Regions from separate parts of the Rhizobium sp. AN80A genome, predicted to be linked through region 1. Evidence: predicted binding sites of a transcription regulator. Region 1 holds the regulator's gene; each other region holds the start of a gene.

Region 1 (5,261 bases):
CGTCGTGCTCGGCATGTTTGCCGCGCAGATCGAGACGTGGCGCGCGGCCACCGTGGTTCTGGACGCGCCGGTGACAACGACCGTGACCGGCCGCGTGGAACGGCGTGAGGGCGACGACAACGGCCGCTGGCGCTATATTCTCAGGGTAACGCGAACGGAGACGCCGGCTCTCAAGCGGCCACCGGAACAAATCTCGCTTGTTGCCCGCGCCGGCGAACCCGTCGCGGTCGGCGGCTGGCTGACCGGCCGCGTGCGCCTGACGCCGCCGGCGGGGCCGGCGCTGCCGGGACTGAGCGATTTCGCATTTTCCGCCTATTTTGACGGCATCGGCGCCAACGGTTTTTTCTACGGCACGCCGCAACTCCTCCCGTCGCCGGTGGATAGCGTCGAGCTCTCCGCGAAAGATCGCGCCATGGCCTGGCTCTACGGCCTGCGCAGCCGCATCGGCGACCGCATCCGTGGCATCCTGTCCGGTGATACCGGCGCCTTCGCCGCCTCTCTGGTCACCGACGAGAGACGGGCCATCTCCAACGAGACGACCGAGGCGCTGCGTCAATCCGGTCTCGCGCATATCGTCGCGATCTCGGGGCTCAACATGGCGCTGTCGGCCGGCATCTGCTTCGTCGGGCTGCGCCTGTTCTTCGGTCTCTTTCCCGGCTTCGCCCAGGCCTATCCGACCAAGAAGTTCGCCGCCGGCAGCGCGCTTCTGGCGCTGACCGCCTATTACATGATCTCCGGCTTCGCCGTCTCCGCCGAGCGCGCCTTCATCATGATGGCGATCATGCTGGTCGCGGCGCTGTTCGACCGTCCGTCGATCAGTCTGCGCAATATCGCTCTCTCCGCGCTGCTGATCATATTGCTGTCGCCATCGGAAGTGCTTGGCCCCAGCTTCCAGATGTCTTACGCCGCGACCCTGGCGCTGGTCGCCGGCTTTGCCGTCTGGACCAGAAGACGACCTCGCGAGAGCGTCTTTTTCACGCATCCGGCGATGAAACCGGTCATGTTCGCGCTTCGCTTCTTTGGCGGCATCGCGCTCACCTCCATGATCGGCGGCTTCTCGACCGCATTGTTTTCGATCGAGCATTTCAACAGGCTGAGCGGCTACGGGCTGCCGGCCAATCTGTTGGCCATGCCGGTCATCTCCTTCATCGTCATGCCCTTTGGAATGGCCGCCATGTTGGCGACGCCATTCGGCCTCGATGCGCCCTTTTGGATCGTCGCTGGCTTCGGGCTGGATCTGGTGATCGCTATCGCCAGGATGGTGTCGGGCTGGGGCGGTAGCGTCGATACGGGCAGGATTCCCGAATGGTATTTCGTGATCGCCGTCGTCGGCTTTCTAATCTGGGGGCTGATGCTGACGCGCCTGCGCTGGATCGGCGCCGTGGGTGCCGCGGTTGCAACCCTTGTCCTCGTCATGCTGCCGGCCGAGCCGGCGCCCGAGCTTGTCGTGTCCGAGGATGGAAGCCTCGTGGCATCGCTCAAGAGCGACAGCCTGGCCAGCAATCGCGAACGCCCGCCCGACTTCATTCTGGGGCAATGGCAGCGCGCGCTTGCCATTGAAAATCAAACGCCGCCGGACATGCTCGATGGCGAGGCGCTGTCCATCCCGAAAAAGGGCGAGCCAAGGCCGAGATTGACACCGAGACAACAACGCGAAGCCCGCGGCATGATGCGCGGCGCAGCGGATTCGACGAACAATAATGGCTTCCAGTGCCTGAAGACGGCGTGGTGCGTGACCACGCTCGACAGCGGCTACATCATCGCGACGCTGGAAAACGCCGCTTATCTCGGTCCCGCCTGCGACGTCGCCGATATCGTCGTCACACCCGTCCGTCTCCGCGAGGTGACATGCCGCTCCGGCGCCATGCTCCTGACCGGAGAAACCTTGCGGCGCTCGGGAGCCGTCGAAATCCGTATCGACGAGCAAGGCTCGCCCGTCGTCAAAACCGCTTACGGCAGTCTCGATCGCCCCTGGATGCGTCATCGCGCCTATGACTGGCGCAATGACAGCTTCGCGGGCGACCCGTCACCGATTAGTGATATCGGCGGATGAGGCCGACGAGCTTGCCCTGGACCTTGACGCGGTCCGGTCCGAATATGCGGGTTTCGTAAGCCGGGTTGGCTGCCTCGAGCGCGATCGAGGCGCCCTTGCGGCGGAAGCGCTTCAGCGTTGCCTCTTCGTCATCCACGAGCGCCACGACGATGTCACCGGGATTGGCGGTGTTGCCGTTGCGGATGATGACGGTGTCGCCGTCGAAAATGCCGGCCTCGATCATCGAATCGCCCTTGACCTCGAGTGCGTAGTGCTCACCCGAGCCGAGCATGTCGGCGGGAACGGTGATGTCGTGAGTGTTGTTCTGGATCGCCGAGATCGGCACGCCGGCTGCGATCCGGCCCATGACGGGAACGGAAGCCGAGTTTCCGTTGTCGGCGCTCGGCGCCGGCTTCGGGGCAGGGGCGGCGGCCACCGGCTGCGGCTTGCCGAGGCTGCCCTCGATGACGCTCGGCGAAAAGCCGCGGCGTGGCTGCAGGCTCGGATTATAGGCTTCCGGCAGCTTGATGACCTCGAGCGCGCGCGCCCTGTTTGGTAGCCGGCGAATGAAGCCGCGTTCCTCCAGCGCCGTGATCAGCCGGTGGATGCCGGACTTCGACGCGAGATCGAGTGCATCCTTCATCTCGTCGAAGGAGGGCGGAACGCCCGACTCTTTCATTCGCTCGTGAATGAACAGAAGCAGTTCCTGTTGCTTGCGCGTGAGCATCGAATTGAACCCCAGAGTCGTGAAACAAATCCAGAACGGACACTATATGTTCCATATGTGTTCCGCAAGTGCCTAAATTTTCGTAAAACTTGGCTCTGAATCGTCGCGATTTTGCGCTTCATTCGATTTAACCGCGCTCGCCTCTTGCATTGTGGCGAAAGCCAGCGCACATCTCTGCCGATTTCGGGAGGATTTGCCTATGAGTGAACCCCATCCTCTGGACCACGTCGTCCTGCCTGTCGTCAACATCGAGATGGCGCGCGAGCGTTTGGGCAAGCTCGGCTTCACGGTCGCTGCCGATGCGCTGCATCCCTTCGGAACCGCGAACGCCTGCGTTTTCTTCGCCGACAAGACCTATCTCGAGCCGCTCGGCATCGCCAGTATCGAGGCCTATGAGGCCGCCATCGCCGACGGGAACGTGTTTGCGGCGCGCGACCGCGCCTTTCGCTTTCGGTGCGGCGACGACGGCTTGTCGGCGATCGTGTTCGGCACGCCGGACGCCGATCGTGATCACGCGCGATTTATGACCGATGGCATGAGCGGCGGTGATATGCTGCAATTCGCCAGGTCGATGAGGATGCCGGACGGGTCGGAGGTGACGGCGGCGTTCCGCCTGGCCTTCGCGGCCGATCTGCGCGCGCCCGATTTCTTCCTCTTCGCCTGCCAGCGGGTCAATCCGCTGCCAAGCGACCGCAAGGCCTTGGAGACGCACGCCAACGGCGTATCGGGGATCGCGTCGATCGTGCTCTCGTCGTCCGATCCCAAGGCGTTCGCGCCGCTGTTGCAGCTGGCGTCCGATGCGGCCGCGTCACGCCAGGAGGCCTTCGGTGTCAGTCTCGACGCGGGCAATGTCCGTATCAATATCCTGTCGCCGGATGGGCTGGACGCCTATTACGATCTGTCCCAGTCGACAGCCGATCGCGGTTTGCGCGGCTCGGCGATTGTTTTCGCCGTTGCCGATCTCGCCGTGACAGAGGCGCATTTGGCTGCTAACGGGATCACCTACACACGCAAGAACAATCGAATTCTGGTGAAGGCCGCGCCCGGCCAGGGTGCACTCTTCGCCTTCGAGGAGAAACGATGACTGAAACCAATTCCGAAGTGGCCGTGGGCGAAGGCGCCGGCCGTGTTGTGTTTTCCAACAGCGCCCGCCTGTCTCTGATCGCCGGCCCGTGCCAGATCGAAAGCCGCGAGCATGCCTTCATGGTCGCCGGCACGTTGAAGGAACTCTGCGACAAGCTTGGCATCGGCCTCGTCTACAAGTCGTCCTTCGACAAGGCAAACCGCACGTCGCTGTCGGCGCAGCGCGGCATCGGGCTTGAAGCGGGGCTCGAAATCTTCGCCGATCTCAAGAAGGAGTTCGGCTTCCCGGTCCTCACCGACGTCCACAGCGAAGAGCAGTGCGCCGACGTGGCCACCGTGGTCGATGTCCTGCAGATCCCGGCCTTCCTTAGCCGGCAGACGGATCTCCTGGTTGCCGCTGCCAAGACCGGCCGCGCCATCAACGTCAAGAAGGGTCAGTTCCTGGCGCCGTGGGACATGAAGAACGTGCTTGCCAAGCTGAATGCCAGCGGCAACCCGAACATCATGCTGTGCGAGCGCGGCGCCTCCTTCGGCTACAACACGCTGGTCTCCGACATGCGCTCGCTGCCGATCATGGAAGCGATGGGCGCGCCGGTCGTTTTCGATGCGACCCATTCGGTGCAGCAGCCAGGCGGGCAGGGCGGCTCGAGCGGCGGCCAGCGCGAATTCGTCGAGACGCTGGCGCGCGCGGCGGTCGCCGTCGGTGTGGCCGGCGTGTTCGTCGAGACGCATGAAGACCCCGACAACGCCCCATCGGATGGCCCGAACATGGTCTATCTCAAGGACATGCCGCGCCTGCTTGAAAAGCTGCTGGCCTTCGACGCCATCGCCAAGGGCTGACGTTCAAACGACTGACACGTTCGTGTATTAGGCCAGCCACGAACAATGCGGCGAAGCATGCGCAAAAGGGCCCCGAACTGCCATTGTAATTTGCGCATCTTCGATTTAGACGAATTTCAAACGATTTATCCACCCTCCAGCAGAGAAGAGCCGATGACCGCTATTACCGACATTATCGCCCGCGAGATCCTCGACAGCCGTGGCAACCCGACCGTCGAAGTCGATGTCTATCTCGAAGATGGCAGCATGGGCCGCGCCGCCGTTCCGTCGGGCGCCTCGACAGGCGCGCATGAAGCCGTCGAGCTTCGCGACGGTGGCAAGCGTTACCTCGGCAAGGGTGTCGAAAAGGCCGTCGAAGCCGCCAACACGGAAATCTTCGACGCCATCGGCGGCATCGATGCCGAAAACCAGATCCAGATCGACAACATCATGATCGAGCTGGACGGCACGCCGAACAAGTCGCGCCTCGGCGCCAACGCCATTCTCGGCGTTTCGCTCGCTGTCGCCAAGGCGGCCGCTGAAGCTGCCGGCCTGCCGCTCTACCGTTACGTTGGTGGCGCTTCCGCCCACCTGCTGCCG
Region 2 (5,261 bases), 1.4 Mb from region 1:
GACCTCGTTGACGCCGGTCGCCTGATCGCGGGCGGCGGCGGCGATATCGGCAACGAAGCTGTTGATAATGTCGATACGATCGATCATGTCGCTCAGGGATCGCCGGTGCTGCTGACGATGTCGACACCCTGGTTCACCTGCGCGGAGCTCTCGGAGATCAGCTTCTTGATCTCCTTGGCGGCATCGGCCGAGCGCTGCGCCAGCTGGCGGACTTCCTGGGCGACGACGGCAAAACCCTTGCCCGCCTCGCCGGCGCGCGCCGCTTCGACGCCTGCGTTCAGCGCGAGAAGGTTTGTCTGGAAGGCGATGTCGTCGATGACGCCGATGATCTTGGTGATCTCGCTCGACGACTTCTCGATGCCGGCCATGGCGGAGACGGCGCTGGTGACCAGTTCGCCGGAGTTCTTCGCCTTCTGCTGTGTTTCGCGCACGGCCGCGGACGCCTTCTCGGCGTTGGATGCCGTCTGGCCGACGCTGACGGAGAGCTGCTGCAGCGCGGCCGAGCTTTCCTCGACGCCGGCTGCCTGCTGCGCGGTGCGCAGCGCCAGATCGTCGGAGCCCTTGGCGATCACATCGGTGCCACGCAGGATCTCGCCGGACGTGCTGCGAACCGATGCGAAGGAGGCGCGCAGCGCCGCGACGGCGCGGTTGTAGTCGTCGCCCATGTCCTTGAAATTGCCCGGCAGATCATCGGGCAAGGTGGCTTCGAGATCGCCCCGCGACAGCGCTTCGAGACCACGGCGCAGATGGCTCAGCGCCATCGCCTGATCGGCTTCCGCCTTCTGGCGCTCTTCCTCGAGCTTCAGCCGCTTTTCTTCGAGCGCTTCGAGATAGACCGAGATCGAGTAGTCCATGTCCAGCATCGCGGCCTTGACGACGGCGGTCAGCTTTTCGGCGAGCAGCTTGCCCTGGCCGCGACCGAAGCGCGATGGCCATTCCTTGGCCATCAGGCCCCTGATCAGATCACTCATCAAGAGCGCGTAGCCGCCGATGTACCAGCGTGGCTCGAGGCCGATGCGCGCATGCGTCTTGCCGACCGCGACGACGCCCTTGACGTAGGCTTCGTCGAAGTTGCCGCCGGCGAGATTGGCCCAGTGGGTCTCCTGCCGCGACTTGGCATGGTTCATGTGCGATTTATCGGAAAAGAAGCTCGCGACCTGAGGCGTGCGCGCCAGCTTTCCGTAGAACCGGTCGAGCGCACCACCCAGCATCTCGGAAATCGCCGGCCGCATCTGGCGCAGCGATTGACGCGCGCTGTCATCCAGCTCGATGAAATCCAGGCGTTGCTTAAGACCGTTTTCTGGCTGCTGGCTGCTCATAATATATATCTGCTTCTTCATGTGATGAGGTGCAATTTGCGCGCAGCTTTTGCCGAATATAGTTTCGTAAGCGTTAAATTACCCCGTCATTTCTTAGCTGGCATTCGTGTGGCATCTCCCGCGCAAAGGCGGGTCTATCAATCATGTTCACGTTTTGATCTGGAAAAGCCGTGCGACTTTGCTATGGTGCGCGCATGACAACCAGCACCGACTCGCTCTCCGCCACCCTTTCAGGCTTCAGCCCCATGTCGCTCGCCCTTGCCGGCGCGGCCCTTGCGGCACTGATCGTGCTGATGATCATCCTTCTCGTTCGTGGCGGCCAGCTGCGGCGCGAACAGGCGGAAGAGGCGCTGGAGCGCGCCGCCGAAGCGGATGCGCGGATGAGGGAGCTGTTGCGGATCCAATCGGAAATGCAGGGGCGGATGGCCGCGATGGCGGAGGTGTTCGGCTCCAGGCAGTCGGAACTCAACCAGGCGATCAGCCAGCGGCTGGACGGCATGTCGCAGCGCGTCAGCTCGACCATAACGGAGCAGACCAAGTCCACGCATGAGAACCTGAGGAAGCTGCAGGAGCGGCTGGCGGTTATCGATGCGGCGCAGAACAACATCCAGACGCTTGCCAAGGATGTCGTCGGGCTGCAGGCGATCCTGTCCAACAAGCAGACGCGCGGCGCCTTCGGCCAGTCGCGCATGGAGACGATCGTCGCCGACGGCCTGCCGATCGGCGCCTATGCCTTCCAGCAGACGCTCGGCAACGGCTCGCGCCCGGATTGCACCATTCGCATGCCCAATGGCGCGCCGCCGCTCGTGATCGATGCCAAATTCCCGCTCGAGGCATGGAACGCCATTCGCGAAGCCGGCGGACCTGAACTCGCCAAGGCCGCGTCGCAGCAGTTTCGCCGCGATATGGAAATCCATATCCGCGATATCGCGGAGAAATATCTGATCCAGGGCGAAACCCAGGATACCGCGTTCCTGTTCGTGCCGTCGGAATCGATCTTCGCGGAAATTCACGAGAATTTCGAGGCGATCGTGCAGAAGGCGCATCGCGCCCGCGTGGTCATCGTCTCGCCCTCGCTGCTGATGTTGTCGATCCAGGTCATCCAGGCGGTGTTGAAGGATCAGCGGATGCAGGCGCAGGCGCATGTCATCCAGGGCGAGGTCGCCAACCTGATGGATGACCTCGGCCGCCTCGACGATCGCGTTCGCAAGCTGCAAGGGCATTTCGCCATGGCGCAGAAGGATGTCGACATGATCGTCACCTCCGCCGACAAGCTGACCAGACGCGGCGCCAAGATCGAGGCGCTGGAATTCGAAGGCGCGGAGGCAGGCCGCGCGGCGGACGAGGAAGCGCCCGCGTCGAAATCCGTCGAGAGCAGAACGGGACTTCTTAAGCTGAGGGTGGTTGACGACGAGTGACGCCTTCGGCAGTGTCGCGCCCGACAGAGAATTGGAAGGGACACCCGCAGCATGATCACCGTTTTCGGCTCCATCAACATGGACCTCATCGCCACGACGCAACGGCTTCCGAAGCCGGGCGAGACGGTGGCCGGCAACGGCTTTTCAACGGCGGCGGGCGGCAAGGGAGCCAACCAGGCGCTGGCCGCGCGTCGCGCCGGACGCACCGTGCACATGGCGGGCGCGGTCGGCCATGACGGCTTTTCGGACGAAGCGCTTGCCCTCCTCAAGGAGGCCGGCACCGATCTCCAGTCCGTCAAGCGCGCGGACCAGCCGACGGGAACCGCGATCATCCTCGTGGGCGGCGATGGCGAAAACATGATCGCCGTCGTGCCGGGCGCGAACGGCACGGTCACGCCGCAGGATGCGGATCAGGCCGTCGGCGCGATGAGCAAAGGCGACGTGCTGATGCTGCAGTTCGAAATTCCGCCGGCGTCGGTCGAACGCGCGCTTGTCGCCGCCCGCGCCAAGGGGGTGACGACGATCCTCAATCTCGCGCCGCTGATTGCGGATGCCGGGCGTCTCGGGCGCCTCGCCGATATCGTCATTGCCAACGAAACCGAGTTCGAGCTTCTGGCCGGGCAGGAAAACATGAGTGCCGAGGATCGCGAGGCCGCACTGAGGCGCCTCAACGCCGAGACGGGACAGACGCTGATCGTCACGCTTGGCGGCGATGGCGTGGTGGCGATCCGAGACGGCGCGATATCGCGCGCGAAGGGGCTGAAGATCGAGCCGGTGGATACCGTCGGCGCGGGCGACACCTTCTGCGGATACTTCGCCGCCAGCCTCGACGAAGGGCTCGATTTCGAGCCCGCGCTTCGCCGCGCGGCCGTTGCCGGCTCGCTCGCATGCCTCAAGCCGGGTGCCCAGCCTTCCATCCCTTCGCGGGATGACGTCGCAAACAAACTATAAGCATTATCAACCGGCGACATCGGCGCCGCGTTTGCCTGCGATGGGGCGAAAATTCATCGCATTTCACTCAAATTTAATAGGTTTCCGGCGATCTTCCGCGTGATCGCCGGCTCCCTTCTCCAAGGGGATACGGCACTCGCCACGGCGGCTCCATGATGAAGCCCGCCCTTGCTTCTTGTGCCGGCGGATGCCTTGCCCGGCCCATCCTTGATCTCCCCCGAGGAATCCATGTTCATCTTTCGCATGAAATCGCTTGCGGCCAAACTCATTGTGATCACCGGCAGCGCGATCGCGCTGGTTCTCCTGATCTCCAATTTCTTCCTCATCGACCAGACTCGTGATCGCGTGGACACGCTGACCATGGATCAGGCCAATCTCGAGGCAAAGGCAATCGCCAACGAAGTTGCTTCCTCGGTCGGCGAACTCGCCGGCGCGGCGCGTTCCATGGCCGGCGTCATCGGTCGCGGCCAGGAAGGCAAGTATCTCGACCGCAAGGCGATCGTCGATATGCTGAAGGCCAATGTCGAGCGCAACCAGTTCGCCTTCGGCAGCTGGTTCGGCGAAGAGCCGAACGCATTCGACGGCCAGTCGCCGTCCTTCGCCGGCCGCACGGATCTCGGCTCGGACAAGACGGGCGCTTTCAATGCCTACTGGACCAAGAAGAAGGATGGCGGCTTCACCTTCTCCGTCTTCGGATCGGACTACAAGGCCGAATGGTACAGCCTCGCCGCCGCAAGCAAGAAAGGCGCGATCTCCTCGCCTTACGCTGAAAGCACCACCGGCGAGAACACCGCGATGACCTCCATCGCCTACCCGGTCATGTCCGGCGGCAAGATGATCGGCGTCAGCGGCGTCGATATCTCGCTGAAGGCCCTGTCCGACAAGCTCGGCGGATTGAAGCCGTTCGGCACCGGCCGCGTGACCCTGCTCTCGCAGGGCGGCAACTGGATCGTCCCGCCAGCCAAGGATCTGGCAATGAAGCCCTACGAGGGTGAGGGTACCGATGCCGTGAAGAGCGGTCTTGCCACGCTCACGCCCTCGATCGTCAAGGATCTCTCGGTCGATGGCGGCGAGCTGTTCGACCGCGTGGTCTATCCCTTCGCGCTGCCCGACGTGAACACGAACTGGGTCATCCTCGTCGATGTGCCGCACAGCGCGGTCGCCGGGCCGGTGCAGGACCAGACCTTCATGATGATCGTGGCAGGCATCATCGTTCTGGCCGCCGTCATGCTGGCGCTCTACTTCGCCGTCCGCACCTTCGTGCAGAAGCCGCTCGGCGGCCTGGTTGCCAGCGTCAGGATGCTGAGCGAGGGCCGCTATGACCAGCCGGTCACCGGACAGGAACGCTCGGACGAGACGGGTTCGGTCGCCAAGGCGCTCGAAGGCTTCCGCCACGCGCTGGCCGACAGCCGCCGCCTCGAAGCAGAAGCGAGGACCCAGCGCCAGGAAGCGGAAGACGAGCGTGGCCGTTCGGAAAGCGAACGCCAGCAGTCGGTTTCGCTGCAGCGCCAGATCGTCTCGATCGTCGGCGCCGGTCTTTCGGAGCTATCGCAGGGCAATCTCGGCCACCGCA
Region 3 (5,261 bases), 590 kb from region 1:
TTCGCGTATTCGGTCAGCGCGCGGCGGAACTCGACCTCCTGGAAGGCTTCGCGTTCGCGGGCGTCGCGCTGGACCTGGCCGATGAAGAGGATCATCGGGACCGAATCCTGCCTTGATATGTGCAGGCCCGCGGTGGCGTTGGCGGCACCGGGACCACGGGTGACCATGCAGATACCGGGCTCGCCGGTGAGGCGCCCCCAGGCATCGGCCATCATCGCGGCGCCACCCTCCTGGCGGCAGACGACGACCTCGATGTCGCTGTCGTGGAGCGCGTCGAGGACGGCGAGGAAACTCTCGCCGGGAACGCAGGAGAGGCGTTTCACCCCGTTTGCCTTCAATGCCTCGACGATCAGTTCTCCGCCCGTCCGTTTCATTTTTTCCCCTCCCATTGGATGAGTTCGGCCAGCACCTCCTCCTGGTGCTCGCCCAGTCTTGGACTGGGTCTTTCGTAGCGCAGCGGCGTCCGCGACAGGACGACCGGCGTTCGGACGCCGGGAATGACAGTGCCGGCGCTATCTTCGAGATCGACGCGCAGGCCGCGCGCGACGATCTGCGGATCGTTGAACATGTCCTCGATGGTGTTGATCGCGCCCGACGGGACCGCGTTCGCTTCGCAGGCTTTCAAGAGATCAACCTTCGCCCATTTGAGCGTCTCGGTCGAGACCAGCCGCCGGACCTCGTCGCGATTGGCGACGCGTGCCTTGTTGGTGGCGAAGCGCTCGTCGTCGGCGATACCTGTAAGCCCAAGGATGGCTGAGAGCCGGCGGAACTGGCCGTCATTGCCGATGGCAAGGATCAGGTAGCCGTCGGCGGTCGGGACGACTTCGTAGGGCGAGATGTTGGGGTGGGCGTTGCCGAGGCGTGTCGGCGGGCGGCCGGATACCAGGTAGTTCATGTTCTGGTTGGCGAGCACGGCCGACTGCACGTCGAGAAGCGCCATGTCGACCAGCTGGCCTTCACCGGTCTTCAGCGCGTGGATGAGGGCCGCCTCTATCGCCGAGACCGCGTAGATGCCCGTGAAGATGTCGGCGATGGCAACGCCCGCCTTCATCGGCTGTCCGTCGGGTTCGCCTGTTATCGACATGAAACCCGACATGCCCTGGACGATGTAGTCGTAGCCGGCGAGGCTCGCATAGGGTCCCGTCTGGCCGAAGCCGGTGATCGAGCAGTAGACGAGCTTCGGATTGATCTTGCGCAGGCTCTCGTAATCGAGCCCGTATTTGACGAGGCCGCCGAGCTTGAAGTTCTCGATGACGACATCGGCGGTCGCGACCAGCCGGCGGACCAGCGCCTGGCCTTCGTCGCTGCGCAGATCGGCTGTGATCGAGCGCTTGCCGCGATTGGCGGAATGGTAGTAGGCGGCCGAGAGGTTCTCGCCATCGGCGCCTTCGACGAAGGGGGGACCCCAGTGCCTTGTATCGTCGCCGCCCTCGGGGTTTTCGACCTTGATCACGTCGGCGCCGAGATCGGCCAGCATCTGGCCTGCCCAGGGACCGGCAAGCACGCGCGCGAGCTCGATGACACGGATGCCCGCGAGCGGCGCTTTGTTAGGCTGGGTCTGCGTCATGTTCCTCCCACGATCAGATCAGGGTGCCCGCGTCTCCCCAGATGTATCGGATACGGGCCTGGATGCAAAGCTCCGCTCGCGCCAGATGATGTAGAAGCCGGAGCCCATGATGATGGATATGCCGAGCCATTTCAGCGCGTTCGGGAAATCGCCGAAGACCAGCCAGGCGAAGGCGGTGGCAGAGACGATCTCGAAATATTGCAGCGGGGCCAGCGTCGAGGCGGGCGCCGCGCGATAGGCGTAGACGCCGAAGATGCCGGCGATCGCGGCGGTGACGCCGACGCCCAGCAGATAGAGCCAGGCGCGGGCATCCGGCATGACGGGATCGAGCACGTCGGAGCCGCTGCCGTGGCCGAGATGGAGAAGGATGGCGCAGATCAGCAGGCCCCAGAGGCCCATGTGGAACTGCATGACCCAGGGGTCCTCGCGCTGCGCCAGCGCCCGGTTCATCATCGCCGATATGGCGATGCAGACGGCGCTGACGACGGGCAGCAGCGCGACGTAACCGACCTCCTGGAAGCTCGGCTGGATGATCAGGATCGCGCCGAAGAAGCCGACGCCGCAGGCGGTATAGCGGCGCCAGCCGATCTTTTCCTTGAGGAAGATGCTGCTGAGGATCGTCAGGATGATCGGCTCGACGAAGAAAATGGCGATGGCATCGGCGACCGCCATGTATTTCAGCGTGGTGACGAAGGAGATCATCGAGACGGTGATGATGGCGCCACGGATGGCGTGGAAAAAGCTCTGCCTCCAGGTGATGTCGGTGAGGTTGCGACGCCACAGAACGATGGGCAACATGCATAGCGCCTGCACGGCGAAGCGCGCGGCGGTGATCTCGGCGGACGGGATCGTGGTGATCGCGAGCTTGGAGAAAATGTCGATGAGGGGCGACAGGAGCACCGAAACGAACATCAGGATCAGCCCCATCATCACTTCCGATGACGTGTTGCCGGTGCCGGTTGCCGCGTTGCTGCTCATGACGGAATTCTCTGATTTCAAGGTAGAGGCGGGGGATGCCGCTCAAGCGGCGGTGGTGACCCGGTCGCACCAGTCGGCGAATGCCGATATGGCGGCGTCGGCGCCGACCTCGTTCAAGGTCTCGTGGCGCATGTCCGGATATATTTCGGTGCTGATACGGGAGAAGCCATGCGTCTTCAGATGATCCGACAGCCAGAGGATGGCCTTGCCGTTTTCCGTCGCCGGGTCCTGGCCGCCACCGACCAGATGCATCGGCGTCTCGGTCGGCAGGCGTGCGAGATATTCCCTTCGCGGGGCCCGGAATGTCAACTCGAAAATGTCCAGCCAGAGCGAAACGGATGCGCCGAAGCCGCACAGCGGATCGGCCACGTATTTGTCGACCTCCTCGGGGTCGCGCGACAGCCAGTCGAAATCCGTGCGGCGGTTGGGGACCGATTTCGCCCAGGTCGCGAAGGTCAGCTTCGGCAGCAGGTCGCTCGGGACGTCTGAGCCTTTCAGCGCGCGCTCGGTCAAGAGGATCGCCTGCGCGGCGCGGCCGGCGAGGCCGGGGTTGAAATTCGAGTTCCAGACGGCGACGGCATCGAATTTTCGCGGATAGGTGACCGCGGCATTGAGCGCGATCAGCCCGCCCATGGAATGGCCGAAGAGAATGACCGGCAGACCGGGGTGCTCGGTCGCGGCTTCGTCGCGCATCGCCTCGATATCGTCGATGACGCGGCTGGCGCCATCGCGCCTTGCGAAGAGGCCGATCGGCGCGTCCGGCGCGGTGGTCTCGCCGTGTCCGCGGTGGTCATGCGCATAGACGTGGTAGCCGCGTGCGGCAATCGCTTGCGCAAAGCGCTGGTAGCGTTTCGAATGCTCGGCCAATCCGTGGCTGACCAGCAGGATGCCGCGCTCGGTGCCTTCGGCCGGCTGATAATGATAGGCCAGTGAAGCGCCCGCATGGTCGAGGCGCCTTGTGTCTGAAAACATGATTTCCTCCGTGGCGGGAGAAGACCAGAACAGCGGTCAAATGCAACAGGCGCGGCGGGTTGTGCCGGAGATTTTCGCGCGTCGCGTTTTGCCGCTTGCCGGAACAGGCGCCGCATGCTTTGATGTTCATGAATTGTTCTTTCTGGGGATGGATATGGGCAAGTCTCTTTCGCGTGTCGTTGCATTGTTCTTCCTGACGATCATGGCCGGTGGGGCGCTTGCCCAGGAGGGCTTGGGGCGCACGCGCTTCATCCTCGCGGCGAGCTGGCAGCCGGCCTTCTGCCAGACCAACCAGCGCAAGCCGGAATGCGCCAGCCAGGGCGGCGACCGTTACGACGCCAGCAATTTCGCACTGCACGGCCTCTGGCCGATGCGCAAGAATTACTGCGGCGTGCCCGATGCGCAGCAATCGGCCGACAAGAATGGCGGCTGGAAGCAGCTGCCGGAAGTGACGCTTTCACCCGAGACGAGGGCGTCGCTCGACAGGGTCATGCCGGGGACGCAATCGGCGCTGGAGCGGCATGAATGGATAAAGCACGGCACCTGCAGCGGCATGAGCGCCGACGCCTATTTCGCCGATGCCGTCAGGCTGATCGAGGACCTGAACGGATCGGCGGTCCAGCAGCTGTTCGCCGCCAATATCGGAAAGTCACTGACCGGGGACGCGATCAGGGCGGCGTTCGACAAGAGCTTCGGTCCCGGCGCCGGCGACCGGGTGAAGATGAGCTGCCGCAGGTCCGGCGGCAGCCGCGTCATCAGCGAACTGACGATCGGCCTTTCCGCCGATACGACGGATGGCAAGGCCAGGGATCTCGGCGATCTCATCCAGGGAGCAGGCAAGACATCGTTCGGTTGCAACGAGGGGATCGTCGACGCTGCGGGGTTTTGAGGCCGTAGCATAATCTCAATTTTTGGCGTCTATCATGGGGGCTGACGGTGACAAACAGCATGAGTGACGACCGATGTCCGATGTGGTTGCATGTGAAAGCGATCAGGCTGCTGCAGGCGAGATGACATTGTGGCGAATGTTTCTGGTCGTTTATGCCACCGCCTTGGCGATCGTGTTGGTCGATCTCGCTGATGGCATAAGGTTCGTCGGCGATATCGACGATCAGTTGCGCGAACTCCAGATCCGGCACCTGATGTCCGCGCAGGGGAGTTGGTTCGATCTTTCGCTGCCATTCATCTCGATGCCGGCGACCTACGTGTCGCCCTGGTCGCGCCTGGTCGATCTCCCTTATGTGGCGATTGCCTGGCTGCTGCAGCCTTTCATGGCCCCTTCGCAGGGGCTTTCCGTTGCCTTTCAGCTGTGGCCGCCGATGCTGCTCGCGGTCTGCTGTCTGCTGGTGGCTGCGACAGCACGGCGTCTGCTTGCGGGGTTTTCGCTGACGGGAACGGCACTCACGGTATCGCTGATGCTTGCGACCGTGCTGATGAGCATGGGTGTGCTGGAGTTTTCACCTGGTCGCATCGATCATCATAACATGCAGATCGTTGCGCTCATGATGATCATCGCCGGGCTCGTGCGATGGGATCGGGCTGGCGGGCTGATGATTGGAGCGGGCGCGGCGATCTCGACGGTGGTCGGCCTTGAATGCCTGCCTTTCATCGCCATCGCCTATGGCGGGCTCGTCCTTTGCTACATCGGCAATGTCGCGGGGGTTCGCACTGTCATCATTGCGTCGTCCGTCTCCATGGCGACCGTGACGCTTGTGTCCGCCATCGCCTTCCTCGGGCCTGCCGC

The links. The regulator LexA, encoded in region 1, represses DNA repair genes until DNA is damaged. The targets are predictions, from matches to a motif close to TGTTCNNNNTGTGTTCNG.
Region 2: P3R82_RS23850 (DNA recombination protein RmuC) is a predicted target of LexA. The motif match lies at 1,464-1,481, and genes of this name have one in related genera.
Region 3: P3R82_RS14005 (ribonuclease) is a predicted target of LexA. The motif match lies at 3,641-3,658, and genes of this name have one in related genera.

What each region holds. Positions count from the first base shown of each region.
Region 1 is NZ_JASJPX010000003.1:1,086,099-1,091,359, reverse strand. It holds gene P3R82_RS16910 (ComEC/Rec2 family competence protein) at 1-2,053, shown strand, start outside; gene lexA (transcriptional repressor LexA) at 2,034-2,759, opposite strand; gene P3R82_RS16900 (VOC family protein) at 2,959-3,843, shown strand; gene kdsA (3-deoxy-8-phosphooctulonate synthase) at 3,840-4,682, shown strand; partial or broken gene eno (phosphopyruvate hydratase) at 4,836-5,261, shown strand, end outside.
Region 2 is NZ_JASJPX010000003.1:2,463,685-2,468,945, forward strand. It holds partial or broken gene P3R82_RS23845 (globin-coupled sensor protein) at 1-1,319, opposite strand, end outside; gene P3R82_RS23850 (DNA recombination protein RmuC) at 1,514-2,737, shown strand; gene P3R82_RS23855 (ribokinase) at 2,789-3,688, shown strand; gene P3R82_RS23860 (methyl-accepting chemotaxis protein) at 3,917-5,261, shown strand, end outside.
Region 3 is NZ_JASJPX010000003.1:495,026-500,286, forward strand. It holds gene P3R82_RS13985 (thiamine pyrophosphate-binding protein) at 1-374, opposite strand, end outside; gene P3R82_RS13990 (CaiB/BaiF CoA-transferase family protein) at 371-1,567, opposite strand; gene P3R82_RS13995 (DMT family transporter) at 1,586-2,545, opposite strand; gene P3R82_RS14000 (alpha/beta hydrolase) at 2,588-3,517, opposite strand; gene P3R82_RS14005 (ribonuclease) at 3,672-4,406, shown strand; gene P3R82_RS14010 (hypothetical protein) at 4,480-5,261, shown strand, end outside.